3 regions of the Ruminococcus sp. RTP21484sp1_RTP21277st1_D2_RTP21277_210401 genome follow, and region 2 is predicted to be linked to each of the others. Evidence: predicted binding sites of a transcription regulator. Region 2 holds the regulator's gene; each other region holds the start of a gene.
What was found. Region 2 encodes LexA, which represses DNA repair genes until DNA is damaged. Its sites were predicted from a motif close to CNAACANNTGTTNG; they were not measured.

Region 1 (10,350 bases), on a different contig from region 2:
TTGCATATGGTACAATTCATTAGGAAAGTATCAGATTCAGAGCAAACAAAAAGAGCAATTCTGAGAAAAACTGGAACTGCTCTGAATGTGATTCTTTCCAATTGAATTGTCTGGTAATCTATATAGATGAAAAATGGAGTTTGCCTTAATCAAAATGTAATCTAAAAAATGAGATTCCATTGAAAAGCAAAATAATTGGCAGGAGGATATCTTATGTTTCGCGAGATGAGAAGATTTAAGCAACAGGTTTCACAAGATGAATGTAAAAAAATATTAAAAGATGAAAAAAGAGCTGCTTTTTCTGTAATTGGTGATGAAGGGTATCCCTATACCATTCCAATTAATTTTTACTATGAAGAGGCTGATCATACGATTTATTTTCATGGAGCCAGAGAAGGACACAAGATGGATGCAATCCAGAAATGTAATAAAGTGTGTCTGACAACCTGGAACCAGGGTTTCAAAAAAGAAGGGCACTGGGAGTGGAATGCCACAAGTGTTGTTGTGTTTGGAAAAGCAGAACTTATCACAGATATCAAGATTATAGAAGACCGTCTTCGAAAACTGGCAGAAAAATATTACCCTACAGTAGAAGAAGTAGAAAAAGAAATGAATGGTTCTGCAAGAAGCCGTGTCCAGCTATTTGCAATCAGAATTGAGCATATGACAGGGAAGCTTGTAAATGAGAAATAATATGTAAGAGAGTTTGCTGACATAAAAAAGAAGGGAACACATTTATGATTATTCAGACCGGTATGCGGACGGATATCCCGGCGTTTTATTCGGAATGGCTGTGTAACCGGATAAAAGAGGGCTACGTGATGGTTCGGAATCCATATCAGCCGCAGCAGGTAACAAGATATACCTTTTCGCCTTCTGTGGTAGATCTGATTGCGTTCTGCTCGAAAAATCCGGCGCCTATGCTTTCACACATGGATTTACTGAAAACATATGGAATGTACTGGTTCGTTACCATTACCCCTTATGGAAAAGAAATAGAGCCTCTGGTTCCAGATGTAGAAGCGGTAATAGATACATTTCGGCAACTGGCTGAGATTACAGGACCGGATTCCATGGGATGGCGTTATGACCCTATATTCCTGAATGAGACTTATACGCCAGAGGTCCATATCCAAAAGTTTACACAGATCGCACAGGCCCTTGAGGGCTATACCCATACCTGCGTGATCAGTTTCATCGACCTGTACCAGAAAGTGAGAAGAAATTTTCCGGAAGCCCAAGCTGTACCAAAAGAAAAACGTCTGTCACTTGGGAAAACCATGATACAGATAGCCGCGGCACATGGAATGAAAGTATATCCCTGTGGAGAAGGAACAGAATTAGCCTGTTATGGGGCAGATTGCAATGGCTGTATGACACAGGAAACATACGAAAAAGCCCTCCATACCACGCTGGATATACCGAAAAAGCAGCCACTACGGAAAGAATGTGCCTGTTTTATGGGAAATGATATTGGAGCATATAATACCTGCCTTCATGGATGCAAATATTGTTATGCTAATTACGATACCAAAACGGTTCGTCAGAATTATGCTTTGCATGATCCGAAATCCCCGTTTTTGATTGGAAATTTAAAAGCGGATGATAAAATACATCAGGCGGATCAGAAAAGCTGGATCGACGGACAACTGGTTCTGAAATTTGATTGATAGAAGGAAAAGCTATATGGAAAAGCTTTTGAAAGAACACTGAGCATAAGGAGAGTCTGAAAATGGCAAAATTATATTTCCGCTACGGAGCAATGGGAAGCTCGAAATCAGCAAACATACTAATGGTCCGTTATAACTACGAAGAGCGCGGTCAGTATGCCGTTTTGTTAAAACCAAGAACAGACAGCCGGGATGGAGAACGCAAGATCCAGTCTCGTATGGGATTATCTGCTTCAGCAGAATACGTGGATGAATTTTTAAAAGAGATCTCTACGATCTGGAAAAAAGAAAATACAGAATACCGGTATCAGGGAAAGAAAGTGGATGCAGTTCTGGTGGATGAAGCGCAGTTCCTTTCGGAAGCGGAAATAGACACTTTGTCCGACCTTGTGGATTTTTATAATATTCCAGTGATCTGCTATGGACTGCGCACCGATTTCCGCAACCGCTTATTTCCTGGCTCCAGACGTCTGATGGAGATTGCAGATGTCATTGAGGAAGTACCGACTGTCTGTTGGTGTGGAAAACGTGCACAGTGTAATACCCGGTATGCAAATGGAGAAATTGTACGGGAGGGTGCGCAGATCATGCTTGGCTCCAATGAAAGCTATGTGGCGCTTTGCCGGAAGCACTACAAAGAAGGAAAATTATGGAAAGAAGCTGGAGCAGAAAATGAAACGAGCACCAGGAGGAACTGTAAAATTATGGAAAAGGAGTAAGATATAAGAGAAAGGGGACTCTTCTATGAGTAAGAAAAAGGCAGCTTTTATCTGTGTCCATAATTCATGCCGCAGCCAGATAGCAGAAGCATTTGGAAAGCATCTGGCATCTGATATATTTGAAAGCTATTCTGCCGGCACAGAGACAAAACCGCAGATCAATCAGGATGCAGTCCGGATTATGAAAACGTCATATGGAATAGATATGGAAGCAGATGGTCAGTACAGCAAACTGATTCGCGATATTCCAACTCCTGATATCGTGATTTCCATGGGATGCAATGTAGGGTGTCCGTTTATTGACAGGCCTTTTGACGATAACTGGGGACTGGAAGATCCAACGGGAAAAAACGATGAGGCGTTTAAATTAGTTATAGAAGAAATCAGGAAGAAAATCCTTGAATTAAAGAAGAATGCGTCTTGATAACTTGCAAAACGATATTTTGATAGGAACAGATAGATGAAGCATGCTTGATAATCTGGATACCAAGACGTCTGCCAATAATCATGGAAAGGTGTGGAATACCAGAAGAAATCATATCACATGGAGGCTGTATGTGGGTCTGCACATTACCAGATCGCTGCGTACTGGTCCAGAGTTTTGAACAAGCCTGCGATTAAAGCGTATCAGGCATCCAGACGTGGGATTGTTCTGACAGCAAATTATACTGCTACGCAAAAGGGGGTAAAGAAGTGCCTGTCCGGATCTGGTTGTTGTTCCGCCCAGAATGGAGCTTTATCTACAGTTTTCTTCCATGCTGCAGGAGATTTATGGAGAGTATACCGATCTGGTGGAGCCTTATGGATGTGATGAAGCGTGGCTGGATGTGACTGGAAGTACCGCCTTAAAAGGGGATGAAAAAAAGATTGCAGATGAGATTAGAAGCCGTGTAAAAAAGGAATTGGGGATCACAGTCAGTATCGGGATTTCGTGGAATAAGATTTTTGCTAAGCTTGGAAGCGATTATAAAAAACCAGATGCGATCACCCAATTTCATAAAGAAAATTACCAGAGTATCGTCTGGAATCTTCCTGCAGCTAACCTTTTGTATGTCGGAAGATCTACCAGAACGATGTTAAACCGTTATGGGATCAAAACCATTGGGAAAATTGCAACGTCAGATCCAGATTTCCTGGAACGACTGTTCGGGAAGATGGGACTGGTCTTATATTCCTTTGCAAATGGCTGGGATGATTCTCCTGTTGAACCAGAAGGCTATGCGGCTCCCATTAAGTCCATTGGTAACAGTACCACCACACCAAGAGACTTAGCAACTAACCTGAATCCGTGAAGTTCATTCTTTAAGAGAACCAATCTTCCAAAGGTAAGTTTGTTTCATGATGTGAGCATACTTCTGTGGCTTTTTCTGTATCAGCACCGGGAACAAAAGCAGTCACTGGGCAAAAAAGGGTACACGAAATAAGCCTGCTATAAAATTGCTTTGTTACTTATGAGTTTGTGACAGCATATTTCTGACAGATATCAGAAAATATATGTCGCCAGATGTTGCTTCTTCCGAGGCCGGTTATCAACTGGCGTGCATGCATGGTTATATGTCCTGCCATCATAATCAGGTTGCTGATAACTGTGCGTAAACGACGGCGTTTAACATCCCTCTTCTGACGGGGTGCCCGTCCTCCAATTGTGCCCTGACCGATCATACGGAGAATGTTATATGCGATCATCCCTAATTCGAGTATCAGTGCATTGGTCGCGAACTTTCCGGATGGAAGCCGCTCCAGATCCATGTCTGTTTTTACCTCACTATGAAACTGCTCACATTCCCCATGGGCATGATACAGACTGATGATTTCCTCATCCGGGTCACCAAGGTTTGTCCACCAGGCTTCAACTTCAATATCGGGAACAAGGTTGAACTGACCATACTTATCAATGGTTCGCTCTGTAATCTCGTATCCGGCACGGAGTGTATACTCTGTATTGAACTGCTTACTGGTAACGGTTTTCCAGTCACTGCCTATATAGACGGTTTTTCCGTCTCTGGGACTGGTTACATTCCGGCAATACTGCTTTGCCATTTCAAACCAGTCATCCGTGCTTTCTCGGCGAAGTTTTCGCTTGATAATGAAAAAGCTTCAAAGTAAGGTTTGCCCATGCAAAGCATTCCAAGGTAAGTGAGTACAATATCACCATTTTTAATCTGATGCTGAGACCGATTGGATGTCACGTCCATGCGATTGAGTTTTTTGATGAAATCGCTTTTCCCAAGGAGGGCGCCAACAACAGCCAGACCGCTGGCTGGGATAATACGTTCATTTGTAAACTCAACAATAATGTTCTTATTGGTGTTCAGTGTGATTCGGTGGTTGTTATTCATGGTAAAAGACTCCAATCCATAGATTTTGTTATGTCTATTTTACCACAGACTGCTTTCACCTGGTGGGTGAATAACAATATTGGAAAAAAATATTGCAAAAGCATGAAACTATAGGGTTTAAGGAGTATGTGAGGAAATCAACTTCACGGATTCAGGAAAAACCAATAAAGCAGACAATAGATAATATTCTCAGTAACGCAGCCAAAAGTAGAATGTCTCCATGACAGCAGAATATAATAAATTAATTCTAAAAATAAAGGGAGCTCTTTAATGAAGCAAAAACCCTTATTGATCAGCCTGTTAATTTCTCTGGGAACCGGAGTGATTGCAGGCTTTCTTACTTTTAAAAGTATGGAACAATACTAGAATGAGCCGCCTAATAATTGTGAAAATCAAAATTCAGTAATACGGAATATAGAAAATCAGGAAGTTAATCTTTTATCAAAAGAAGAGCTTTGCAAACGGCAAAATCAAATCAGATGAATGTCTTTTTACACTATATTTTGACTATTCACGCAAAAATATAGACAGAGAAACTAGATTTAAATAATATATATAATATAGATATAAAAACAGTTAAAAGAAGAAAGGAGAAAAAATAGAGAAAGCATGTTTGCTATCTTTTGTATTGCTGTTCAGTACTTTAAGTCAAAGTATTGTAGCAACAACCGTGTATGCAGGCAATATTCTTATGATGGAACAAGATTCAGAATTACCTGTAAAAGAAGATCAAGCAGATATTACGGATCAGGATCATCAAGAGAAAAATACTGATACAGAAAACACAAATTCAGATAAAGAACAGGGAACTGAAGAAAGCACGGATTCAGATAAAATAGTTACCGCATATGTATAAAATACAAGGGGGTTAAATCAATGAAATTTGATGTTAAAACACAGGGAAAGAAAATGGAGGTTGCTTTGGAAGGAAGAATGGACTCTGCAACAGCACCGGGATTTGAGAAGGAGATTTTCCAAAAGCTTGATGGAGTTACTGAGCTTGTTCTGGACTTTACCGATCTTGCGTATCTTTCCAGTGCCGGATTAAGAGTTCTTTTATCCTGTCAGAAGAAAATGAATGCAGCAAAGGGAAGTATGGTTGTAAAGCATGTCAATGAAATTATTATGGAAGTATTTGAAGCAACCGGATTTGACAGTATTTTGACAGTCGAACAATAAAAGACAGATGAAAATGGGGAAAAGAATATGACAATTGAAGAGAGAAAATTAACACCTGCCGGACAGGGGAATCTGCAACAGATCAAATTGGGAATACCGGTAGTGGAAGCATTGAATCGGATGGCAGAGGATCCCATGGGGGAAAATGAAAAGCTGCTTTTAAGGATTCTGGAACAAAATAAGGATACGGAATATGGAAGGAAATATGGCTTTGCGAATATTCATTCCATAGAAGAATACCAGAAGAAGGTTCCGGTCAGTGTATACGATGATTATGCAGGCTATATTTTAAGAATGAGTGAGGATGGGGAGGAGAATCTGATTACCTCCGGTAAGGTTGTACATTATAACAAGTCTTCAGGAACGGTTGGAAATCCCAAGCGTATACCGTTGACGGAAGAGGCTTTTCAGGTTTTTCAGAAGTATAATGGTCCCTACCGTATGGGTCTGGTCGCAAAAGAACTCGGAGAAGACTGGATCAACGGACGGAATATGTCCATTGCGGAATCCATTGCAGAGATCCAGCACGTGAAAAGCGGTGTTACTTATGGGGCTTTGTCAGTAAAAATGATCGGTGAATTCCGCCCTTACCTCGGAATGAGTTTTACATCTCCCGATGAAGCAATTTATCCGGAATCGGAAACCAACACCAGATATCTGCATGCACGTTTCGGACTGATGGACCAGGATCTTACGAATATGGCAGCGAACTTTCTTGGATTTTTACTGGAAGTATTGCGTTATATGGAACAGCATTGGGAGCTTCTGGTTAATGATATTGAACAGGGAACGATTGATCTGGGTATTAAAATGTCAGAGGAAGTCCGTTCCAGTCTCTTAAAGAAAATTCAGCCCATGCCGGAGAGAGCGCAGGAACTGAGGGGAATTTTCATGCAGGGGTTTGAGGAACCGATTGTACCGAAGCTGTGGCCTCATGCACAGTTCCTTACCGGTGTCGGTTCCGGTGGATTTAAGGTTTATGCTGATAAGATCAAAGAGAAATATATGGGAGAAAAAATAGCCCGTTATTTTACCGGAATTAATGCATCTGAAGGCATGATCAGTGTCCCGTACCGGTTAAATGATGAGAAGAGCGTGCCGGTTCCGGACAGTATGTTCTATGAATTTCTGCCGACAGACGCAGATGATGATTTCTCCAAAATAGTAACGATAGATCAGCTTGAGACAGGTAAAGAATATGAAGTGATTGTTACGAATCTTTCCGGTTTTTACCGGTATCGTATGCGTGATGCGGTAAAGATTGCAGGAAAATATAAGAATCTGCCGATTCTGGAATTCATCGGACGTATTGATCAGACAGTCAGTATTATGGGGGAGAAGACAACAGAAGTGGCACTCAGGACTGCCGCAGAGGATACAGCAAAGCAGCTTGGCTTTGACATGATTGATTTTACAGTATATCCGGATGTTGAACATGTTCCTCCACGTTATACTTATTTTATGGAAATCGAAAGCCTTCCGGAGGGGATGAAAGCAAAGGAAATCCGTTTTTTTCTGGAGAGGAATCTTGCTAAGGCCAATCCGTCCATGGGAGATAAGGTGGCAAAAGGAATCTGTGCGCCAACTAAGTTAAATATCTTAGAGCCGGAGACATATAGCTTATACCGTGATCTGATGATAATGAAGGGAATTGCGCCGGCACAGCTGAAGCCTGTGCACATCATCCGGAATGAACTGCAGCGGAAATTCTTTTTCAGTCAGACAGAATACGGGGTGGAGCTTGTAAAATAAATGGAAGGACTTTGTGAAAATAAAAGGAGAAGCCTATGAAAATTTTAGCTTTAGTAGCAAGCCAGGACAGTACTGTGGAAGATGTTAAGACAAATGGAAGAAGGCAGATGCAGGCACTGATAGGTAAAGATAAGGAAGTGCTTTTCTGCGAATATTCCACGATTGAAATTTGCAGGAACGGGGAACTTGTGATCACCTGTCTGGGCGAAAAAATGGAAAAGCCGGATTATTTCTGGCCACTACTTGGATCCACGGATGGATTTATTCTGGAGAATATGCTTCAGGATGCGGGAATTCCATCTATTTTAAATCTGCGTGAGCTTCAGGTCGCAAGAAGTAAGATTGCAACTTATCAGAGATTTGCACAGAATGGAATACGGGTGCCTGATACGATGGTGTTTTTCAAAGATTCTGATCCCGAAACACTGTCTGGTCGTTTTGGTTATCCATTTGTTGTGAAGCCGGACAGTGGATTTGGCGGGATTGGTGTAGAACTGATCCATAACGGCCAGGAGCTTAAGGATTACTTTGCAACTCTTTCCTATGGACAGGCTTATGTGGCACAGGAATATATTGCTACTTCCAAAGGAAGAGACATCCGTGTTGTTGTTCTCCATGGCAGATATTATTTTTCGATGGAGCGCCATGCATCGAATCCTGATGAATTCCGTTCGAATGTACATGTGGGTGGAACTACACAGGAGAAGACTCTTACCGAAGAAGAAAAGGTATTCTGTGAAAAGGTGGCGTCCATATTTGATCTTCCGATTATCGGACTGGATCTTATGATTGGTGATGGAGAGTATGTGCTGGCAGAGGTAAATGCATTTCCGGGTATGCCGGGGCGTAAGATGATGGATGCATATGCTTCCGTTATTGATGATTTTATGGAGGGACAGGCATGACCGGATTTTTGCGAAGAGTATTAAGCCCATACAGGGGACTTTTGATACTGGTCATTTTACTGCAGCTTGGTCAGTCCTTTTTAACCATGTATCTGCCAACAATCAATTCCAGAGTGATCGATTATGGTGTGGCGAATGCGGATGCTGCATATATCATGCATCAGGGAATTCTCATGCTGGGAATAGCTCTTATCCAGTTACTGCTATCAACCTTGGCTGGTATTTTCGGAGCAAAGGTGGCACTGATGACCGGACGGGATTTGAGGGAGCAGGTTTATGAGAAGCTGATACATTTTTCACGCAGGATGATCGGAAGCATGGGAGCTCCTACGCTGATTACAAGGGCAACAAACGATGTACAGCAGGTAATCCAGTTTATTACGTTCTTATTTACCGCGATTATCGCAGCACCGATGATGTTTATCGGAGGTCTTGTGCTTGCCTTGTCCCAAAGCGTGAAGCTTTCGGTGGTATTGCTTGTGACGATACCTCTGCTGCTTGGGGTTTCTGTGGTATTTTTAAAGCTGATCCTTCCTTATTATAGAGAACAGCAGACGAAAATAGATGAGATGAATACCGTACTCAGGGATCAGATTTCCGGTATCCGTGTGGTAAAGGCCTTTACGAAGGAACAAGGCGAGAAGGAACGCTTTGAACGGATTAACGGAGATCTTTCAAGGATTAATACCAGCATCGGTAAGATTACAGGGCTGATGCAGCCAATCTTTACCCTGACAATGAGCTTTGCCAATATTTCGCTGATCTGGCTTGGCGGCCGTATGGCGGGGAACGGTCAGGTACAGATTGGACAGGTGATCGGCTTCGTAACCTACATATCCTTTATTCTGACAGCAACCCTGATGGCTTCCATGATTTTTATTATGCTGCCAAGAGCCGAGGTATCGGTTACACGTATTGAAGAGATTTTAAACAGTGAAAGTGAAATTCAGGACAGAGAGGATGCTTTTTTGCCAGAGCAGTTCCGGGGAGAAATATGTTTTGAACATGTGACGTATTCCTATGCACCGGATAATGAGCAGGTGGAGCCTGTATTGAAGGACATTTCCTTCTGCGCACAGCCGGGTAAAACGACGGCGATTATCGGATCTACCGGATGTGGTAAGACTACCTTGCTTGATATGATTCCACGTCTTGCAGATGTGACAGAGGGGACGGTCTTCGTAGATGGCATGGATGTCCGGAAGCTGTTAAGGCATGAGCTTGATCAGGCAATCGGCATGGTTCCGCAGAAGGCTTTCCTGTTTTCGGGGACGCTGGAGGACAATCTGCGGGATGGAAAACCGGATGCAACACAGGAAGAACTCTGGGAGGCTCTTTCGATTGCGCAGGCAAAGGAATTCGTGGAGAAAAACGAACGTGGTCTTAAGATGAAGATTTCCGAAGGGGGAACAAACTTTTCGGGCGGGCAGCGGCAGCGGCTTGCAATCGCAAGAGCAATTGTCCGCAGACCCTCCATCTATTTGTTTGATGATTCGTTCTCTGCACTGGATTACCGGACAGACCAGGAGCTGCGAAGAGCACTGAAGCCGGTTACACAGAATGCGGCTGTGATTATTGTTGCACAGAGAATCAGTACCATTAAGGATGCTGACCAGATCCTTGTGATGAATCAGGGACGTATTGAAGCGGTTGGAACACATGAAGAACTCATGCAAAGCAGCCGGACTTATCAGGAAATTGTGGCTTCCCAGCCCACAGATAAGGAGGTGGCATCATGAGTACAAAGCAGAAAAAGACCATACAAAAGGGGTCTTTCAAGCGGCTG
Region 2 (10,350 bases):
GAATCACCAAGAATCTTCGGTCCAAGAATATTGCCGTCAAATTGCTGGAGAACAAGAATAAAAATTGCAAAATAAATAGCCTGCAGCGGATCCACCAACAAGATGAGAAAAATACTTGGGATTGCTCCGAGGTAAGGTCCAAAAAATGGAATTACGTTGGTTACACCAATGATCACACTGATCAAAAGTATATATGGCATATTTAAAAAGTTCATACCAATATAACACAATACGCCAATGATGGCAGAATCCAAAATCTTACCACTGAAAAATCCGATAAAGGTTCTATTGGTAAAACGCATGGAATGGATGATAAAATTCGCATGCTGGGTATTAAAAATTGCGTAGGTGAGCATTTTTGCCTTGGCAATGAATCCCTCTTTATCTGCCATCAGGTACAGTGAAACGATAGCTCCGATGAGGAAATTTTTCAGAAAATTAATTAATTCAAACACACCCGCGGAAATATTTTTTAGCATTTCCTGCATCTGCGGAAGGATATTCGTAGTCAGGTAGTCCTGAGCTGTGGTGATGGACTGATTCAAAGTGTCCAGTGCATCACTGTTCAGATTCCATTTCTCAATGAAAGACTGCAGCCATTTCTGAATAACCTTCACATAGGCTGGAAAACTGTAGATCAGCCCCATAATACTTCGGATCAGTTCTGGCAGAACCATCATAATAAGGGCATAAATAAGAGCAAGGAAGAGAAACATACATAAAATTACGCATGCCCAACGAATTGCCTTGCGCCCCTTCTTTCCTACTGATACTTCTTTCCTGGCAAGAAGCGGATAAATAATTTTTTTCTCCAGAAAATTTAATACAGGGGTCAGTAAAAAGGCGATCACGACACCATAAACAATAGGTGTGAGAATCCCAAGAAATGTCTGGATTCCTGTAATCAGTGTTTTCATATGGAAAACACCATAATAAAAGAGCATACTGGCTGCGATTACAAGGAAAGAAGTTACTCCCCAGCGAACATGTTGATTGTCCCAGCGTAATTTCATATTCTAATATCGTCCTCCTGAAACATGAATGCAAAATATGTGTTACTGTCTGCTGTTTGCACAGTAACCAATAAGTGTCTGCGCTGTTATTTGTTAAACAGCGATTTCCATCTATTATAACACAGTTTTGTCTCAATGTCTTATTAAAAAAATATAAAGTGGCGATGGCGTTTGAAAATAGGAACCGAAAACAGGAATTGAGATGCAACAAATTACAAAAGGAGCTCTCTTTCGAGAACTCCTTATTTTCACATGATTCTGTATATTATTTCTTAAGGTCATCAAAAATATGTATGGTATTGATAATCGCCTGGGCAGCACCTTCGATACCAAGCACACTGCTGTCAACGCTTAAGCTGTAGCCCGCTGCTGCACCCCATTTCTTATTGGTGTAGTAATTATAGTAGCTTGCACGGCTCTTATCTGTTTTGGTGATCATATCTTTGGCTTCTTTAGGTGTCTTATTGTATTTGCCTGCAATACGCTTGATCCTCCAGTCCAGATCAGCATGAACAAAAACACTGAAACAGTCTTTATTATCTGCAAGAGCATAATCTGCACAGCGCCCTACCATAACACAGGGGCCTTCTGCAGCTAATTTCTTGATGGCTTCGAACTGTGCCAGGAAAACCTTGTGGTTCATAGGCATGTCTGTAAATCCAGCAGAAGAATATCCAAAAGAATAAGTATCCATTACAAGAGAATACAGAAAGCTGTTAGTTGGCCTCTCATCATGATTCTCAAATAATTCCTTGCAAATACCGCTGTCGTTTGCAGCATGCTCCAGAAGTTCTTTGTCGTAACACTTGATTCCAAAATATCTGGCTACTTCCTGACCAATCTGCCTGCCGGCGCTTCCATATTCACGTCCGATGGTAATAATTGAACTTGTTGTATTGTTCATATCTGCCACTCCCTTCTGCAATTCCTTTGTTACTGTTCACTTCGTGACTGGCAATTCATAGGAATTTTGTAAGATTATTATACACTACATCAGGGTAAACTGACAACTATTTTCTTAATTTTTCTAACAAATTGAGAAAATATTCTGGCAAAGGTGCGGAAAATTCCATATACTCTCCTGTTCTTGGGTGAACAAAGCCCAAAACCATGGCATGAAGAGTCTGTCCCTGGAGATGATAAGGATTTTTGCCTGAGCCATAGATCTCATCGCCAAGAAGAGGATGTCCAAGGCTGGTCATATGTACACGAATCTGATGGGTACGACCGGTTTCAAGGCGGCACTCGATATAAGTCGCATTCCCGAAACGTTCCAGGACTTTATAATGGGTGACAGCGTCTTTTCCATTTTTGTAGTTGATCGCCATTTTTTTCCGGTCAATTGGGTGACGGCCGATCGGGCCTTCTACAGTACCTTCATCTTCCTTAAGATTACCTGCCACAATAGCCCGGTAACGCCGCTTGATAGTATGCGCTTTCAGTTGCTGGGCCAGATCACGGTGAGCCGTGTCATTCTTGCATACAAGAAGAGCTCCTGTAGTGTCCTTATCAATACGGTGGACGATTCCAGGACGCATAACCCCGTTAATACCGGACAGATTGCCCTGACAGTGGTACATAATAGCATTTACCAAAGTTCCGCTGGTGTGGCCATTTGCAGGATGGACTACCATTCCTTTGGGCTTATTTATCACCAGTACATCATCATCTTCGTATAAAATGTCCAAAGGGATATTTTCCGGAAGAATATCCGGTTCAGTCAGATCAGGCAGGGTTGTCTGAACCAGATCCCCTGCCTGTATTTTGTAGTTTGCTTTTACTGCTTTCCCATTGACGGTAACACCTTGTTCTTTCAGAAGCTTCTGAAGATAAGAACGGGAAAGTTCCTTATATTTATCGGAAAGACAGCGGTCTATGCGCACTCCTGCTTCATCTTCGGTTGCTGTAAATTCCAATTGCTCCATGTATCAGTAAAACTCCTCTCTCAATTACGCGGTATATGAAAAATCAGACAAATCAATTTACCTGGCAGATCTGTTCCCCGGTTTCAGAAAGTCAAAATCATTTTCTTCTGTATAACGGAAAAACATAAGAAATACCATCACTGTGATCCCACAGGTCACGTAAATATCTGCCACATTAAACGTGGGAAAATCAATCAGGGAAAAATAAATAAAATCTACCACATATCCACGGAAAACACGGTCTATAAAATTCCCCATTGCTCCAGCGAACACAATTGCCGCTGTATAAAGCAGTGGTCTGTAATAAACAGTTGCAGGTGCTTTTATAAAAAGATATATAATAGCCACAAAAAACACAATACAGGTAAGCACCAGAAAAAGAATCTTATTCTGGAGAAGGCCAAATGCCATGCCTCTGTTTTCAAGGTAACGAAGGTTTAACACATCATCAATAAGAGTAATCCCGGAGGTTCCTCTCAGATACCTGATTGCAAAATACTTTGTTCCCTGATCCAGAAGAACCAGAAAAAGGATAAGCAGAATTGCTTTTAATTTAGGTGCTTTTAGTGGAAGATCATTGTAGTTTGAAGCTGTTTTATTTTCCATAATAGATTACCTGCAGATGGCGTGAATTCCCACAAGAAGCTCCTGATCTGTAACTGTTTTGTCAATAAAACTCTTTCCAAGACCATCCATAAGAATAAATTTAATCTGTCCCTGTTCCATTTTTTTGTCCTTTTTGGTAGCTGCAAGAATGTCTCTGGGAGAAAGTCCTTCCACGTACAAAGGCAGGTCGTAAAGCTTAAGGCTATGGCAGATCTGTTCATATTCAGCATTTGTGAGGAGACCTCTTTCCCTGGAAATGGCAGCTGCGGCAACAAGTCCGATTCCCACACACTGACCATGGAGAAGGTTAAAGTTCATCAGCTTTTCGACTGCATGTCCTATGGTGTGGCCAAGATTAAGAAGAGCACGCTCTCCCTGTTCCTTGGGATCCCGCTCTACAACCCCGGCTTTGATGGCACAGCATTTTCGGATCATAACGGCAAGCATTTCTGGATCCATAGTGCGGATAATCTTGTAATTTGCGCATACAAAGTCGAAAAAGTCTTTATCGCAAATTAGTCCGGTCTTTAGAATTTCACCCATTCCACAGCCAAATTCGCGCTCAGGGAGGGATTGTAAGGTGGCCATATTCATATAAACCAGGCGGGGCTGATGAAAAGCGCCTACCATATTTTTAAACTGTCTGAAATCAACGCCAGTTTTACCGCCTACGCTGCTGTCAACCTGCGCCAGAAGCGTGGTAGGGATCTGGATAAAATCAATTCCCCGAAGATAGGCTGCAGCACCGAAGCCGGATAAGTCTCCTGTTACTCCGCCTCCAAGAGCAACCACCAGACTTTTGCGGTCAAGCCCATTCTTAATAAGGCACTGGAAAAGATCCTGTACGGTATCAAGATTCTTGTGTGCTTCTCCGGCGGGGAAAGTGAACTGGCATACATGATCGGTCACTTTCAAAAGCTCTGCCTTCACCTGGTCTGCATAGAGAGGTGCTACTGTAGAATCTGAAACAATACACATGCTTTTCCCGGCAAGACCTTCGTCTGTTAAGGCCTGTGAAAGAAAAGAAAAGTCATTTTCAAAATAAATGGGATAACAGAACTCCCCGTCACGTTTTACAAGTAATTTTTCTTCTGCCATAGTTAAATCCTCTCCAAATGTATTATTGTTTATACGTATTTTCGAATGCGGACACCAAGGCGTCCTTTCTTTGTCTGTCTGGATACACCATCATAGATAAATCGTCCTTTGCCGCGAACGGAAATAATATCTCCTTCTTTTGGCTCATATCCATTGGAGGTGATCAGTTTGCCGTTTACAAACACAAGACCGCTTTCAATAAAAGAAACCATGCTGCTTCTGGACGTCTGAAAAGCCAGCCCGATGAGAGCATCCAGCCTTACAGAAGCGCAGGTACCATTTATCATTTTAAATTCAGGTTCCGGAATCTCTTCTGCCTGCTCTACTTTGGAAACCAGCACGGTAGTATGTTTTACCCGAATAAGATTATCGATAAAAAAGTCAGACATTTTATGAAGGCAGAAAAACCAGGCTTCTTTATCCTTGATGAGGATATCACCAACTACACTGCGGTCAACTCCAAGATTCAAGAGCGCTCCAAGATAATCTCTATGTCCAAGCTCCTCAGAAAAACGAAGAGCCTTGGGCTCTATTTTCAGGCAGTCAATAGGATAATCCCAGGTAAAACCAAGGCCTCCGGGGAAAAAAGCTGCCATCTGCCGTTCTGCATGCTCATAGCCACCGAAAAGCTTTACCTCTACGCCCATCTGATGAAGCTTAAGGGAAGCAAGCATATTTTGTTCGTTTAAGTTAAGAAAATCCGTAAAGGTGACAATATCTCTCTGGTAAGAGAGATTTGCCAGCTCCCGGATTCTCTTAAGTAAAAATTCATCCTTATCCATAAAAATCAATAACCGGCTCTTACAGAAGGTGTAGCGCCGCCAAGAATATTCTGAAGATCACCAGTGATATCTACAGAAGAGGGACCAAGTACGAAGATGTAGCTGGAAATCTTCTGAAGGGAACCATTCAGGGAATAACATGCGCCAGATGCAAAATCAATAATACGCTGTGCAAGTTCTACATCAATACCCTCCAGATTCAGAATTACAGTTGCATTGTCAAGAAGTGTGTCTGCAATCTCCCGGGTGTCCTCCATGGAAGCTGGTTTGATCACACAAACCTCCATAGAAGAAGCCTGATTAGCACGACGGCTGCTTCTCATCGGAGTGATTTTGGAAGAAGCTACAGGGCGTTGCTTCTCAGCTGGCTGTTTCACAGGAGCCTTGGCAGCAGTCTTTGGTGCTGCTGTATGTACAGGTTCTTCGTCAAAGGAAGTATCTTCGTCAGCCAAATCATCCTCTTTCTTACGACCGAATTTCTCGAAGAATTTCTTCTTAGGCTTGTCATCCATGGGATCGTCATCCAAGAAATCCCCCTCGTCATCATCCATCAGATCCTCATCTAAATAATTATCTTCATCATAATCGTCATCATTCAGTTTAATAGAATCTAATAATTTATCAAAAACGCTCATTTTCAATCTCCAATCTTAATCTTCTTGCCGTGTGGCATAATTTCGTTCACCAAAAATACCGGTTCCCACACGTACCATGGTTGAGCCTTCCTGGACAGCAACCTGATAATCTCCGGTCATACCCATACTCAGAACACTCATGTTAACATTATTAATGTTTTTTGCACTAATGTCAACACTTAATTTCTTCAATGTGCGAAAAACTTCACGATTTTCTTCTGGATTTTTCACAAATGGGGCAATGGTCATAAGTCCCATCACTTTTATATGGGAAAATATGCTGATTTTCTCAAGAAGAGGAAGCACCTCATTCGTCGTTAATCCGAATTTGCTTTCTTCCTCTGCTACATTAACTTCCAGCAGAATTGGCATAACAAGATCTTTCTTTGCAGCTTCCTGCTCAATGGTCTGGGCAAGGCGAAGGGAATCTACCGAGTGAATCATGGCAACCTTGTCAATAATATATTTTACTTTATTGCGCTGCAGATGACCGATCATGTGCCACTGGATATCTGATGGCAGCTGGTCATATTTATCCATGATCTCCTGAACTTTATTTTCTCCAAAAACACGCGCACCGGCATCATACGCCTCCTGAAGCATGGAGACCGGTTTGGTCTTACTTACTGCCACCAATGTGACTTCACCTGGGTCACGGGAAACAGCAGCACAGGCTTTTTCAATATTTGCATTTACCTGCTGTAAATTTTCAGCTAACATTTATAAGCCTCCTTAAAAATAGTATATGTTAAACTTAGTAGAGAATATCCTGTTCTTTTACCTGGGAGGAGTCTCTGGCAATGCGGTCATAGCGGGAAAGTCCGTAGGATGTATTACTGGAAATAATGGCATATTCTTCATTCTGATCCAGTATATCTACCTGACGGAATACCGCATACCCTTGATTGATGCAGTAAACGCCTTCCAGAGAATCTGTTTCGCCCACAATAAAGCGCTGGTTAGAGTCATCTTTTACAATAGCATCTCCTTCCCTAAAAGCGCTTCTATCCACGTAATAATTGTAAGCTTCATCAGCAGAATCATCATCTGATTCAATTTTAACTTTACCGTAGATTGTAGCATTGATAAAGGTTCTTACGTTATTTCCGCTGGAATCTTTGGAAATCTTGTTAAAGCCTACACTTCCGCTGTCAGGATCAGTCGTGGCATATTCTGCCGGAATTACGTAAAAATCCTTGGATTCAATAGCGGAAAGGGGAATCTTAAGACCGGTTACTGTATTGGTAACCAGCTCAATATCCAGAAAACGGTCAGATGCATAGCGGATCAGACCGCGGCTGAAGTCAATTTTTCCATATTTGTTACCATCGATTTTTATGATGGAAAAATCGCCGCTCTGTGTCATATCATCCTTGAGAAATTTCACACGAATGGTGGAACGTCCTTCCAGCTTGGCGACCTGTTTGTCGCTTAATGGAATGATCAGGCTCCATAATTCGCTGGTAATATTTGTATAAATGTTATCTCCGGCCTGCACCTTTTCGGATGTCTTCAGATCCGTTTCATGGTAAGAAGTCTGGTCAAAATCTGCTGCTGTAATGTTCTCCACAGTCTTATTCTCATAGCCGTCCATAGAATAGAGGATAATGCCGTCTTCCTGGGCTTTACAGATATTCTGTCCACCGATGGTCACTACTTGTGAATCTGCATTCCCGTCAGTGGAAATTCCCTCATACTGAAGGATGCTTCCCTCCAGCTGGTTCTTAAAACTGTAGGTGTTGTTAAATTTACTTCCGGAAAATCCTTTGGAAAAGCTGAGCATAGAACTGCGGATCTTCTCCAGTTCATCAGCAGTCAATGCAGACTTGGTTTCTGCAATTTTTCCGGAACTTAATCCGTAAACAGCACCGTTGGCATTGATCTTACTTCCCTCCCGGGCATAATAATTCACATAACCGGAGGATTCTGCCTTAAAAACACTCTCTTCCCGAAGAGAAATACCAGTGTAGGTTTCGTTTCGTGACAAAGGACCTGTGGTAACCTGGTAAGATTCGATATGTGTGGAGGTTACAAGTAAAAAGGCAGTAAAAATCATATATAATAACAATACACCAAAAGCAACGGTGGCAATATTCAGTCCGAATATGTTCTTTAACTGGACAAAAAGTCCTGTCATTTTGCCAGGCTTGTTAGATTTCTTCTCGGACAAGCGGATTCCCCCTTTGTTTTTGAGTCGGGCTCTGAATTTTCATACCAAACAATTGTACCATTTTTTGCCGGTGAACACAAGGAAAAGAAAACGAAAAGTGTGTGAAAGTGTATGAACAAGTTACTGTTCACTGGTAACGTTCCGCGAGGTGTTTTTGTGAACAAAGTTCACAGAAAACCCGAGAGTTGTGGCGCGAAATCATGCAAAGCATGATTTCTGTGCATCGCGAAGCGCGTTACTGTGAACGGAGTGAACAGTAACGTGAACAAAGCTGGAAGCTGTGAACAGCCTGCATATCAAAAAACGAACATATTTTCAGAATATCTGTTTGCTTAATTAAGAAAAATATGGTATGATAAGAAAAAGTTGAATGAATTTCGGAGGAAAACTCTTATGACATATGGTAAAATCAGCAAAAAACAGCAGGAAATTTTAGAATATATTAAAAGTGAGATTCTGAACCGCGGATTCCCGCCAGCAGTTCGTGAGATTTGTGAAGCTGTAAATCTGAAGTCTACATCATCTGTTCATGCCCATCTGGAAGCTCTTGAGAAGAACGGATACATCCGCCGCGACGCCACGAAGCCGAGAGCTATAGAGATCATAGATGACAATTTCAATCTTGTCCGCCGTGAAGTGGTCAATGTTCCGATTGTAGGCACCGTAGCCGCCGGACAGCCTATTCTGGCTGTAGAGAATGTAGATGGCTATTTTCCCATCCCGGCAGAATTTATGCCCAATGAACAGAGCTTCATGCTGAAGGTAAAAGGCGACAGCATGATCAATGCAGGAATCTTTGATGGTGATCAGGTCCTGGTAAAGCAGCAGCCTACTGCCGATAATGGCGACATTGTAGTTGCCCTGGTAGAGGACTCTGCCACAGTGAAGACCTTCTATAAGGAGAAGGGCTACTACCGCCTTCAGCCAGAGAATGACACTATGGATCCCATTATCATTACAGGAGAAATCCAGATTCTGGGTAAAGTATTTGGTGTCATGCGTTTTTACCAATAGTCATAAAAAATTTCCCCTTTAGCAAACAATTGCTGTTTCCAGACAATTGTTTACCAAAGGGGACTTTTTTATTTCTCTAAAAACGCATCCATCTCCAGAACCTTTCCATCTCTCCAGATTCTCTCCAGATCATAGAAAAGTCGGTTTTCCTCATCAAACACATGCACGATCACATCGCCGTAATCCATGAGAATCCAGCTGGAATTGCGGTTTCCCTCAATCTGCTTCGCCTCAAAGCCAGCGCGTCCAAGCTGCTCCTCCACATTATCGACGATCGCCTGAACCTGATTGGAGTTTGTACCGCTTGCGATTACGAAATAATCTGCAATTACAGAAACATTATGAATATCAATTATCTTAATATCCTGTCCCTTTTTATCATCAATTGCCTTGCAGGCAATCTGTGCCATCATTTTCTCTGTACTTACTGTACTCATTCTGATCTGCTCCTTTCTTAATAATGCTTATACTGACCTAATATTATTTTAAATTCCTGCGAGAACAAAAGGCTTTAAAAGTGAAATAATATCCTCTGTCAGGTGGTACCTGGCCTTCGCTCGTGCGAAATATCTCGCATCTCGTAGAATGTTAATTGTAAATAGTAAAAATATTCGCCAGTATATGCGGAGTATTAATTATCAGATACGTTATTACGCTTATTATGCAATTCTTTATAATAAATATAAGCCTCCTTGGAAGTTGGCTCAATATCATCGGCAGAATCTTCTTCCAGATACTCCAGGGTATCTTTTAGGATCTCATACATACACTCATCCAGGTCTTCAAACGCAAGTTTGCGAATTTCCGGTAAACGGCTTGCTTTATAACGCATGGGCTCAATATAATCTGCAATATAAATAATCTTTTCAAGAAGACTCATTTCACGTCTGCCAGTTGTGTGATAATTGATGGCAGAAAGAATCTCCTGATCGTCAATCCCATATTTCTCGTGAGCAATATAAGCTCCAAGACGGGAGTGGAGAAGAAACGGGTGACTTCTCTCAAAATCGGAAACCGGAATATTGTGTTCGCTGCACATCTTCAGTTTTTTCTTATTGGGAATGCATTTGGCGCAATCGTGAAGAAGACCGGACACCTGTGCATCTT
Region 3 (10,350 bases), on a different contig from region 2:
AGGACTATCACAGGGAAGTGTCTGAAGAACTTTCCAGACATTTACGCCAGCTGATCGGTCTGGAAAAGGAAAAGTCCGTGCTTATTGTTGGGCTTGGAAATCCGGGTATTACGGCGGATTCATTGGGACCGGAAGTAATTGGGAATCTTCATATGACACGCCATCTGATCCGCGAGTATGGACTGAAAAGTACAGAAAAGCAGATTCTTCATGCAATCAGCGGAATTGTTCCAGGAGTAATGGGGCAGACTGGAATGGAAACTTCGGAAATCGTGGAGGGCGTGGTGGAAATAACACGGCCAGATGTAGTGATCGCTGTGGATGCTCTTGCCGCAAGAAATACCAGGCGCCTTAATCGGACCATTCAAATCACGGATACAGGAATTACTCCGGGATCAGGGGTGGGAAACCACAGAAATGGTCTTACAGAAGAAAATCTGAATGTAAAAGTGATTGGGATCGGAGTGCCTACGGTGGTGGATGCGGCGACTATTGTTCATGATTCTATGGCTCATTTGCTTGAGACACTGGACGAGGCCGAACAGAAAGAATTTTTGGAAGAAATGATTTCCCCACATCTTCATGGAATGTTTGTGACGCCGAAAGATGTGGACGAGACCATAAAATATCTGAGTTTTACGATTTCAGAAGGATTAAATATGACTTTTGCAGAGATCTATTAGAGCGTGTTTGAAAAAGGCTTTCTGCAAGATGTGCGTCACAATTTGTGGGAGATTTTGCCTAGATGAGGGCATCGTAGCGGGCTACGGCAACCGAATTCGGGTGAAATCTTCAGCAAAGTGGGCGTGCAGATTGCGGGAATGATTTTTCAAACACGCTCTGGCGCATGAAGCTGATGTAAAGGTGGTGAGCTGTGGAAAAATACTGAAAATATGGAAAGTTAGCCTAAAAAAAGAAACATACGGAGGAAAAATCTGTCATAGGATAACCTTAAAGAGGTGATTTCGTGACAAAAGTCCAGAAGGTTTTCTGCGTGTTTCTTTGTCTGTGTTTTTTTGCGGTTCTGGCTATGCTGCCAGGACCTTTTTCCATGCGGGAAATTGTGCATAATGTGTACAGGCAGTTTCCGTTCTATTATTTTACAGAGGAAAAAGCACAGGAAACCTGGATGGAAATGGATGGGGAAACTCTGGCTGAGATTGAGAAGAGAAATGGAGCATATTTAGAAGAAGTTGCAGAGAATGAGCGTAATTTGCGAGAGGAAAATGCAAAGAAATCCAAGGAAGCCAATCTGGAAAAAAACAGCAGTGTTTCTGAGGAAAGTAAAAAAATAAATAATACAGATAAAATAGAAAATAAAGATAACTCTGAGATGTCAGAAATCATAGAAAATAGTGAAAATCACTTAAATTCAGAAACTCAGCCTGCAAATACCCTTCCTCAGTCTAACATCGTTCTCCCGCATCCAATTCTGGATCTGTCCAGAGACAAGCTGTCGGATTACGATTATCTAATGAACAATTTTTACATTGTAGATGAGAACACAGATGCATCTGCCGTAAAAATAAATGCTGCTGAATTTCTGGCAGAGGATTTTTCCTTGAGTCATGGACCGTTGGAGCCGCAGATTCTTATTTATCACAGTCACTCCCAGGAAACGTTTTCCGATTCCAGGGAAGGAGAAGAGGAAGATACGATTGTGGGTGTTGGAAATTATCTGACCAGTTTGCTGTCAGAAAAATATGGTTATCAGGTGATCCATATAAAAGAAGCTTTTGATATGATGAGCGGAGAACTGGATCGGAATAAGGCCTATAATTATGCTTGTGATTACGTGGAAAAGGTTTTGGAAGAAAATCCGTCTGTGGAGGTGGTTATTGATCTGCACAGAGATGGCATCGATGAAGACAGACGGCTGGTAACTGAAATAAACGGAAAAGATACTGCGCAGATTCTTTTTTATAATGGCCTTAGCTACACGAATGACCAGGGGAAGGTTTCTTATTTGCCAAATCCTTACATACAGGACAATCTTGCTTTTTCTTTTCAGCTGGAATATCAGGCGGCGTTGTATTATCCTGATTTTTACAGAGGGATTTACCTGGCGGGCTTGCGCTACAATCTTCATTTACGAAAAAGAGCCCTGCTTCTGGAAGCCGGTGCCCAGACAAATACGGTGCAGGAAGTAAAAAACGCCATGGAACCCTTTGCAGACATTTTGAACAGAGTGTTAAAGGGCTGCGGAACAGGATAAAAATAATATAATTTATCCCGTCAAGAATGTTACTGTGAACGGAGTGAACAGGAACCATATAAAAGGAAGTGACAAACAGATTTAATCTGTGCTATAATCTCTTGATAGAATAAACAGTAAAGCATAACCAGAGGAGGAATGTCTGGAATGACAGACCAGAGTAAAATTCGAAATTTTTGTATTATTGCACATATTGACCACGGTAAATCTACACTGGCCGACAGAATTATAGAGATGACAGGACTTTTGACTGAGAGGGAAATGCAGGCCCAGGTTCTGGATAATATGGAACTGGAGAGAGAACGTGGAATTACCATCAAATCCCAGGCTGTCCGCACGGTATATCATGGAAAAGATGGAGAAGAGTATATTTTCAATCTGATCGATACACCTGGACATGTGGATTTTAACTATGAAGTTTCACGAAGCCTTGCAGCCTGCGACGGTGCCATCCTTGTAGTTGACGCTGCACAGGGAATTGAAGCGCAGACGCTGGCAAATGTTTATATGGCACTGGATCATGATCTTGAGGTTATTCCAGTAATCAATAAGGTTGATCTTCCAAGTGCAGAGCCAGAGCGTGTTATCAATGAAATTGAGGATGTGATTGGACTTGAAGCCCAGGACGCACCGCAGATTTCTGCAAAAACAGGTCTGAATGTAGATCAGGTTCTGGAGCAGGTAGTGGCTAAGATCCCGGCACCTGCAGGAAATCCGGATGCACCGCTGAAGGCGCTTATTTTTGACTCCATTTATGATTCTTATAAGGGTGCCATTGTTTTCTGCCGAATGGTAGATGGAAAAGTCCGCAAAGGCACAACCATCCGTATGATGGCCACTGGATTTGTGGCAGAAGTTGTGGAAGTTGGGTATTTTGGAGCTGGGCAGTTTATTCCATGTGAGGAACTGACAGCTGGAATGGTAGGTTATATTACCGCCAGCATTAAGAACGTAAGAGACACTCGTGTTGGTGATACTATTACGGACAATAACCGTCCATGTGAGGAGGCTTTGCCTGGATATAAGAAAGTAAATCCAATGGTTTACTGCGGCCTTTATCCGGCTGACGGAGCGAAATACGGGGATCTTCGTGATGCTTTGGAGAAACTGCAGTTAAATGACGCCTCTTTATTCTATGAGCCGGAGACATCTGTTGCTCTTGGATTTGGTTTCCGCTGCGGATTTCTTGGATTGCTTCATCTGGAAATCATTCAGGAACGTCTGGAACGTGAATATGACCTGGATCTTGTTACTACAGCTCCAAGCGTTATTTACAAAGTACACAAGACAAACGGCGAAGTGATTGATCTGACAAATCCGACCAATCTTCCAGATCCATCTGAGATCGAATATATGGAAGAGCCAATCGTGAATGCTGAGATTATGGTAACTACAGAATTTATCGGTGCCATTATGGATCTTTGCCAGGAGCGCCGTGGTCAGTATCTTGGCATGGAATATATGGAAGAGACACGAGCTCTTCTGAAATATAAGCTTCCATTGAATGAGATTATTTACGATTTCTTTGATGCCCTGAAATCTCGTTCCAGAGGATATGCGTCTCTGGATTACGAACTTTGTGGTTATGAGAGAAGTGAGCTTGTGAAACTGGATATTCTGGTAAATAAAGAAGAAGTGGATGCCCTTTCTTTTATTGTGCATGCAGATACTTCTTATGAAAGAGGCCGCAAGATGTGCGAGAAGCTGAAAGATGAGATTCCGCGTCAGCTCTTTGAAATTCCAATCCAGGCCGCAATCGGAAGCAAAATCATTGCCAGAGAGACGGTTAAGGCTATGCGTAAAGATGTTCTTGCCAAGTGCTACGGCGGTGATATTTCTCGTAAGAAGAAACTTCTGGAAAAACAGAAGGAAGGTAAGAAGAGAATGCGCCAGGTTGGAAACGTAGAGATTCCGCAGAAAGCATTTATGAGCGTACTGAAACTGGATGAAAATTAATTGTTGTCAATCCTGTGGTGAAAAGCAACAAATAAAGGTGTCTGAGTGTGACTGATTGACATAAGATATATGCCAGCTGGCATCAGACGCGGAGGTATCCGATGAAAGCTAAGATACGTATTTTGATAAGAAGAATAAAGAGAAGTTATAAAAAAGACAGGGAACAGTGGATCAAGGGCGGGATTTTGACAGTGATCCTGCTGGTGATCGTAATTTTTGCAGGCAGCTGTGCATGTGGGAAGAAAACGGTGAAAGCACCAGACGCAGAGTCGCAGGGCGTAATGAAGATCACGCCGATCCCTACAGCAACACCTACGCCGGTACCTCGCCAGGTAAATAAAGATGCGGTAGCGCAAAGCGGAAGCGTGACTATGGTGAATGAGTATCTGGTTCAAAAAGAAGAGGGAAAGGCTGCAGGCAGCAGTAAGAGCGGCTCTTCAGAAGAGCAGACTGCTGCAGATTCGTCTGACAGCGGCAGTGATGCTACTGGAAATTCAACAGATGAAGAAACTGAGACCGGTAGTGGAGATTAATTTTACAGAAACAGCATTGTAAACAGAAGAAAATAAACAATGTGGAGAAAATCAGAATGGGAACAAAGAAGAATGGTTTGGAATTGTACCTTCACATCCCGTTTTGCATAAAGAAATGTGATTATTGTGACTTCCTGTCAGGTCCCTCTACCAGGGCCGGGCAGGAAGCTTATATTTATGCACTTTTACGGGAAATGGAGACGGTTTCAAAGAATCTGAAAAAACGTCCGGTAGATACAGTTTTCATTGGCGGGGGAACACCTTCTGTGCCGGAATGTGATGTAATGGAAAAGCTTTTACAGGGGCTGAGAGATTATTTTTTGTTTTCGGCGGATGCGGAGGTAACGATTGAAGCAAATCCTGGAACATTGACGCCTGAGAAACTTTCTATTTACAGAAAATACGGAATTAACCGGATCAGCATTGGCTTACAGTCGCCAAACAATAAGGAACTGGCTATGCTTGGAAGAATTCATAATTATGCACAGTTTCTGGAAAGCTTTCAGATGGCAAGAGAGGCTGGCTTTTCCAATATAAATGTGGATCTGATGTTTGCCATTCCGGGACAGTGTTATGAAGGTTGGATAGAGAACCTTCGGATGGTGGCGGCACTTGGCCCGGAGCACATTTCGGCATACAGTCTTATTATTGAAGAGGGCACCCCTTTTTCCAGAAAAAAGCTGGATTTGCCTGATGAAGATACGGAGTACCGCATGTATGAAGATGTTGCTGTAGTTCTGAAAGAGTATGGCTATCATCAGTATGAGATTTCCAACTATGCAAAAGCAGGGTGTGAATGCAGACATAATGAAGGATACTGGCAGAGAAAGGATTATCTGGGGCTTGGGCTTGGAGCGGCTTCCTTATTGGGAAAGGAACGTTTTTCCAATACTTCCGATATGCAGGAATATCTGAAAAACAGCAGTGCACCAGAAAAAATTCGAAAAAACAGGGAACTTCTTACAAGAGAAGATGAGATGGCAGAGTTTATGTTTCTTGGACTTCGTATGACACAGGGTGTGTCCAAAAAGGAATTTCAGGAGTATTTCGGCACTGTAATAGAGAATATATATGGAGAAGTTCTGAAAAAATATAAGAAACAGGGACTGCTGTTGGAAGAAAGCGGCAGGATATTTTTATCAAGAGAAGGCGTTCATGTGAGTAATGCAGTGATGGCAGATTTTTTGCTGTAAGTTTTGGTGAAAAAAGAATTTAGAAATGGTTGACGAACAAATGTTCTTGTGATATTCTTGAAGAACACATTAAGAAATGTCTGAGCCGGAGGATTCCGGATCAGATCAGGATACAGGGAGTTACAGCCGGTGCTTTCCGGTTAAGAAATGGAGGAACAGATGGCAGCAGAGAATAAGAAACAGTTTATCAGAATCAGAGGAGCCAATGAGAATAACCTGAAGAATCTCAGTGTGGATATTCCCAGAGATAAGTTTGTAGTTCTTACCGGCTTAAGCGGATCAGGAAAGTCTTCACTGGCATTTGATACGATCTATGCAGAAGGGCAGAGAAGATATATGGAATCTCTGTCTTCCTATGCCAGACAGTTCCTTGGCCAGATGGAGAAGCCAGATGTGGAGAGCATAGAGGGACTTCCACCGGCTATTTCTATTGACCAGAAGTCTACTAACCGCAATCCCAGATCCACAGTAGGAACGGTGACAGAAATTTATGATTATTTCCGTCTTTTATACGCCCGTGTTGGTATTCCACATTGTCCGAAATGCGGCAAGGTGATCGCCAAGCAGACAGTAGACCAGATGGTGGATCAGATTATGGAATTGCCGGAGCGCACCAAGATCCAGCTTCTTGCACCGGTAGTACGAGGACGCAAGGGTACCCATGCGAAATTACTGGATCAGGCCAGACGCAGCGGTTATGTACGTGCGGAAATCGATGGAAATGTGTATGAACTTTCTGAGGAGATTACCCTGGATAAGAATATTAAACATACGATTGCCATTATTGTAGACCGTCTGATCGTGAAGCCTGGAATTGAGAAAAGACTTACAGATTCTCTTGAGACAGTATTGAATCTGGCTGACGGATTGGCTGTGGTGGATACAATGGACGGAGATTATATGAATTTCAGCCAGAGCTTTTCCTGTCCGGATTGTGGAGTCAGTATTGATGAGATCGAGCCAAGAAGTTTTTCATTTAATAACCCATTTGGGGCCTGCCCGGAGTGTCTTGGCCTTGGTTATAAGATGGAATTTGACCCGGATCTTATGATCCCGGATAAGTCTCTGAGCATTTCTGAAGGGGCTATTGTAGTGATGGGCTGGCAGTCTTGCACAGATAAGAGCAGTTTTACCAATGCTATTCTGAATGCCCTTTGCAGGGAATACGGTTTTGATCTGGATACACCTTTTAAAGATTATCCCAAGAAGATACAGGATATTATTCTATACGGCACAGGCGGACATTCTGTGAAGGTTTATTATAAGGGACAGCGCGGAGAGGGTGTTTATGATGTGGCTTTTCCAGGCCTTATAAGGAATGTGGAACAGCGCTATAAAGAGACTGGCTCTGAATCTATGAAACAGGAATACGAGAGCTTTATGCAGATCACTCCATGTAAAGCATGTAAGGGTCAGCGACTGAAGAAGGAGTCACTTGCGGTTACGGTAGCGGATAAGAATATTTATGAAATTACCAATATGTCCATTGATAAACTGAAGAGATTTCTGGCAGAAATGCAGCTGTCTCCGCAGCAGCAGCTTATTGGAAAGCAGATACTAAAGGAGATCAGAGCCAGAGTGGGGTTCCTGGCAGATGTAGGTCTGGAGTACCTTTCCCTGGCACGTGCCACTGGTACTCTGTCTGGCGGAGAGGCACAGAGAATCCGTCTTGCTACCCAGATCGGTTCCGGCCTTGTCGGGGTTGCCTATATTCTGGATGAGCCAAGTATTGGTCTGCATCAGAGGGATAATGATAAACTTCTTGGTGCTTTGATGCACTTAAGAGACCTGGGAAACAGTCTTATAGTGGTTGAACATGATGAGGATACCATGCGCGCAGCGGACTGTATTGTAGATATCGGACCCGGCGCAGGAGAACATGGTGGACAGCTTGTTGGAATGGGCACTGCTGAGGAACTTATGCAGAATCCGAAGTCCATTACAGGAGCATATCTCAGCGGAAAACTGAAAATCCCGGTTCCGGAAGTACGAAAGGAACCTACCGGTTATCTGACTGTTAAGGGGGCGGCAGAGAATAATCTCAAACATATAGACGTGGATATTCCTCTTGGAATTATGACCTGCATTACAGGTGTTTCCGGGTCAGGAAAGAGTTCTCTGATCAATGAAATCCTTTACAAACATCTTGCAAGGGATCTGAACAGGGCCCGCGTGATCCCGGGAAAGCATGATGAAATTATTGGAATAGACCAGTTGGATAAGGTAATTGCCATTGACCAGTCTCCAATTGGCCGTACACCAAGATCTAATCCTGCTACTTATACAGGCGTGTTTGACCAGATCAGAGATCTTTTTGCTGCTACAGCAGATGCCAAGGCAAAGGGGTATAAGAAAGGGCGCTTCAGCTTTAATGTAAAAGGCGGACGCTGTGAAGCCTGCAGTGGTGATGGTATTATTAAAATTGAAATGCACTTCCTGCCAGATGTTTATGTCCCTTGTGAAGTTTGCAAGGGTAAGCGCTATAATCGGGAAACTCTGGAAGTGAAGTATAAGGATAAGAGCATCTACGATGTACTGAATATGACAGTTGAGGAGGCAATGACGTTCTTTGAGAACGTTCCATCCATCAGAAGGAAGATAGAGACCTTATATGATGTCGGTCTTTCTTATATTCGTCTCGGACAGCCTTCCACCACTCTTTCCGGCGGAGAAGCACAGCGTATTAAGCTGGCTGCAGAGCTGAGTAAGCGCAGTACAGGTAAGACTATTTATATTCTGGATGAGCCTACCACCGGATTGCATTTTGCAGATGTTCAGAAACTGGTGGAGATTTTGCGTCGACTTTCGGATGGTGGAAATACGGTTGTTGTAATTGAACACAATCTGGACGTGATCAAGACCGCTGATTATATAATTGATATCGGACCGGAAGGCGGAGATGGCGGGGGAACAGTTGTTGCCAAGGGAACACCTGAAGAAGTGGCGAAGAATCCAGCTTCTTATACAGGACGTTATGTTGCGAAATATTTGAAGTGATTCTGATAATAAACCTCTTTCCAATTGAAGCATTTTTGTTTATAATGGTACGAAGACTATTAATTATGAAAAATCTATGAGACAATTATAAAGTCACATCTGCAGAATGTGGTGTTTATGATTACAGTTCGGAATGTGAATGGTAATCATTTACGGCACAATTCTTGCAGAGAAAGTGTGATAAAGTGTTTTGAGAGAAAGGGGAATTTAATGCCTGCCAGTGATATTGGAATTGACCTGGGAACCAGAAACAGTCAGGTATATTCCACTGGACGGGGGCTGGTAGTCAGTGAGCCGTCTGTAGTGGTTTATGATAAGAACTCAGAGAAAATAAAAGCAATCGGTGAGGAAGCCAGACAGATGACCGGACATGTTTCATCAAATATGGAAGTAATCCGGCCAATCCGCCAGGGAGTGATCGTAGATTATACGGTTATGGAGAAGATGCTGAAGTATTTCATTTCCAAGGCAATGGGTCGCCATGCTTTTCGAAAGCCTAGAATCAGTATCTGTATCCCCAGCGGAACCACAGAGATTGAAAGAAAGGCAGTAGAGGAAGCTACTTATCAGGCCGGAGCAAGGGAAGTGTTTCTTGTGGAAGAGCCGATTGCAGCTGCAATTGGTGCCGGAGTAGATGTGACGAAGCCTTTTGGTAATCTGATCGTGGATATAGGAGGCGGAACCACTGATGTTGCCGTGATTTCCATGGCTGGCTCTGTTGTGTCTGCTTCCGTAAAGGTTGCCGGAGATAATTTCGACCAGGCAATCATGAGCTATGTGAGAAAAAATCACAGCCTTTTTATTGGGGAAGAGGCCGCTGAGAACATAAAAATAAAAATCGGAACTGCCTGCCAGGAAGCATCTCCGCGGATGCTGGAGGTAAAAGGCAGAAATGTGATCACCGGACTTCCCAAGGTTGTAACTCTGACTTCAGAAGAAATCCGTATTGCATTGAGGGATGCTACCAATCAGATTGTGGAGACTGTGCACGGAGTGCTTGAGAAAACTCCGCCGGAACTGGCTGCAGATATTGTAGACAGAGGAATTGTTCTCACAGGTGGCGGAGCATTGCTCCATGGAATGGACACCCTCATTGAGCAGAAGACCGGCGTAAGCACTCTGACTGTGCAGGATGCTATGTCTGCGGTTGTGGTGGGAACCGGTAAATATGCGGAAGTAATTACCAGGATGGAAGAATAATCTGATTGCTTTGAAAAGCGTAAACAGTAACATATAATTTGGCTATTCTGTTTTGCAAAAGATAAAATATTATGTAAACTATAATGAAAAGGGTACTGCGTTCTAGAGCGTGTTTGAAAAAGGCTTTCTGCAAAGTGGGGCGTGCAGATTGCGGGAATACTTCTTCAAACACATTCTAGCAGTGCCCTTTGGTTAGTGCTGGCGGCAGGAGAAGAACAAATGAGTGAGAAAGTTACAGGCTATATAGATCATGTCA

Region 1: AB5706_RS04195 (DNA polymerase Y family protein) is a predicted target of LexA. The motif match lies at 2,822-2,835, and genes of this name have one in related genera.
Region 3: uvrA (excinuclease ABC subunit UvrA) is a predicted target of LexA. The motif match lies at 5,931-5,944, and genes of this name have one in related genera.

What each region holds. Positions count from the first base shown of each region.
Region 1 covers NZ_JBCOMJ010000004.1:47,729-58,078, reverse strand. Annotated here, with positions in the region: gene AB5706_RS04215 (pyridoxamine 5'-phosphate oxidase family protein) at 214-693, shown strand; gene AB5706_RS04210 (DUF1848 domain-containing protein) at 738-1,670, shown strand; gene AB5706_RS04205 (thymidine kinase) at 1,733-2,389, shown strand; gene AB5706_RS04200 (arsenate reductase ArsC) at 2,415-2,813, shown strand; gene AB5706_RS04195 (DNA polymerase Y family protein) at 3,118-3,681, shown strand; partial or broken gene AB5706_RS04190 (transposase) at 3,839-4,728, opposite strand; gene AB5706_RS04185 (hypothetical protein) at 5,420-5,584, shown strand; gene AB5706_RS04180 (STAS domain-containing protein) at 5,605-5,907, shown strand; gene AB5706_RS04175 (GH3 auxin-responsive promoter family protein) at 5,935-7,659, shown strand; gene AB5706_RS04170 (ATP-grasp domain-containing protein) at 7,695-8,564, shown strand; gene AB5706_RS04165 (ABC transporter ATP-binding protein) at 8,561-10,303, shown strand; gene AB5706_RS04160 (ABC transporter ATP-binding protein) at 10,300-10,350, shown strand, end outside.
Region 2 covers NZ_JBCOMJ010000039.1:3,587-13,936, reverse strand. Annotated here, with positions in the region: gene AB5706_RS20260 (AI-2E family transporter) at 1-1,013, opposite strand, end outside; gene AB5706_RS20255 (cytidylate kinase-like family protein) at 1,279-1,917, opposite strand; gene AB5706_RS20250 (RluA family pseudouridine synthase) at 2,024-2,938, opposite strand; gene lspA (signal peptidase II) at 2,996-3,544, opposite strand; gene aroB (3-dehydroquinate synthase) at 3,551-4,642, opposite strand; gene AB5706_RS20235 (RNA-binding protein) at 4,672-5,424, opposite strand; gene AB5706_RS20230 (cell division protein SepF) at 5,430-6,059, opposite strand; gene AB5706_RS20225 (YggS family pyridoxal phosphate-dependent enzyme) at 6,075-6,779, opposite strand; gene AB5706_RS20220 (HlyD family efflux transporter periplasmic adaptor subunit) at 6,814-8,229, opposite strand; gene lexA (transcriptional repressor LexA) at 8,623-9,243, shown strand; gene rsfS (ribosome silencing factor) at 9,312-9,680, opposite strand; gene yqeK (bis(5'-nucleosyl)-tetraphosphatase (symmetrical) YqeK) at 9,875-10,350, opposite strand, start outside.
Region 3 covers NZ_JBCOMJ010000010.1:78,276-88,625, forward strand. Annotated here, with positions in the region: gene gpr (GPR endopeptidase) at 1-683, shown strand, start outside; partial or broken gene AB5706_RS08835 (DUF6783 domain-containing protein) at 637-735, opposite strand; partial or broken gene AB5706_RS08840 (DUF6783 domain-containing protein) at 691-851, shown strand; gene AB5706_RS08845 (stage II sporulation protein P) at 968-2,215, shown strand; gene lepA (translation elongation factor 4) at 2,363-4,171, shown strand; gene AB5706_RS08855 (hypothetical protein) at 4,273-4,704, shown strand; gene hemW (radical SAM family heme chaperone HemW) at 4,761-5,897, shown strand; gene uvrA (excinuclease ABC subunit UvrA) at 6,057-8,894, shown strand; gene mreB (rod shape-determining protein) at 9,105-10,094, shown strand; gene recD2 (SF1B family DNA helicase RecD2) at 10,314-10,350, shown strand, end outside.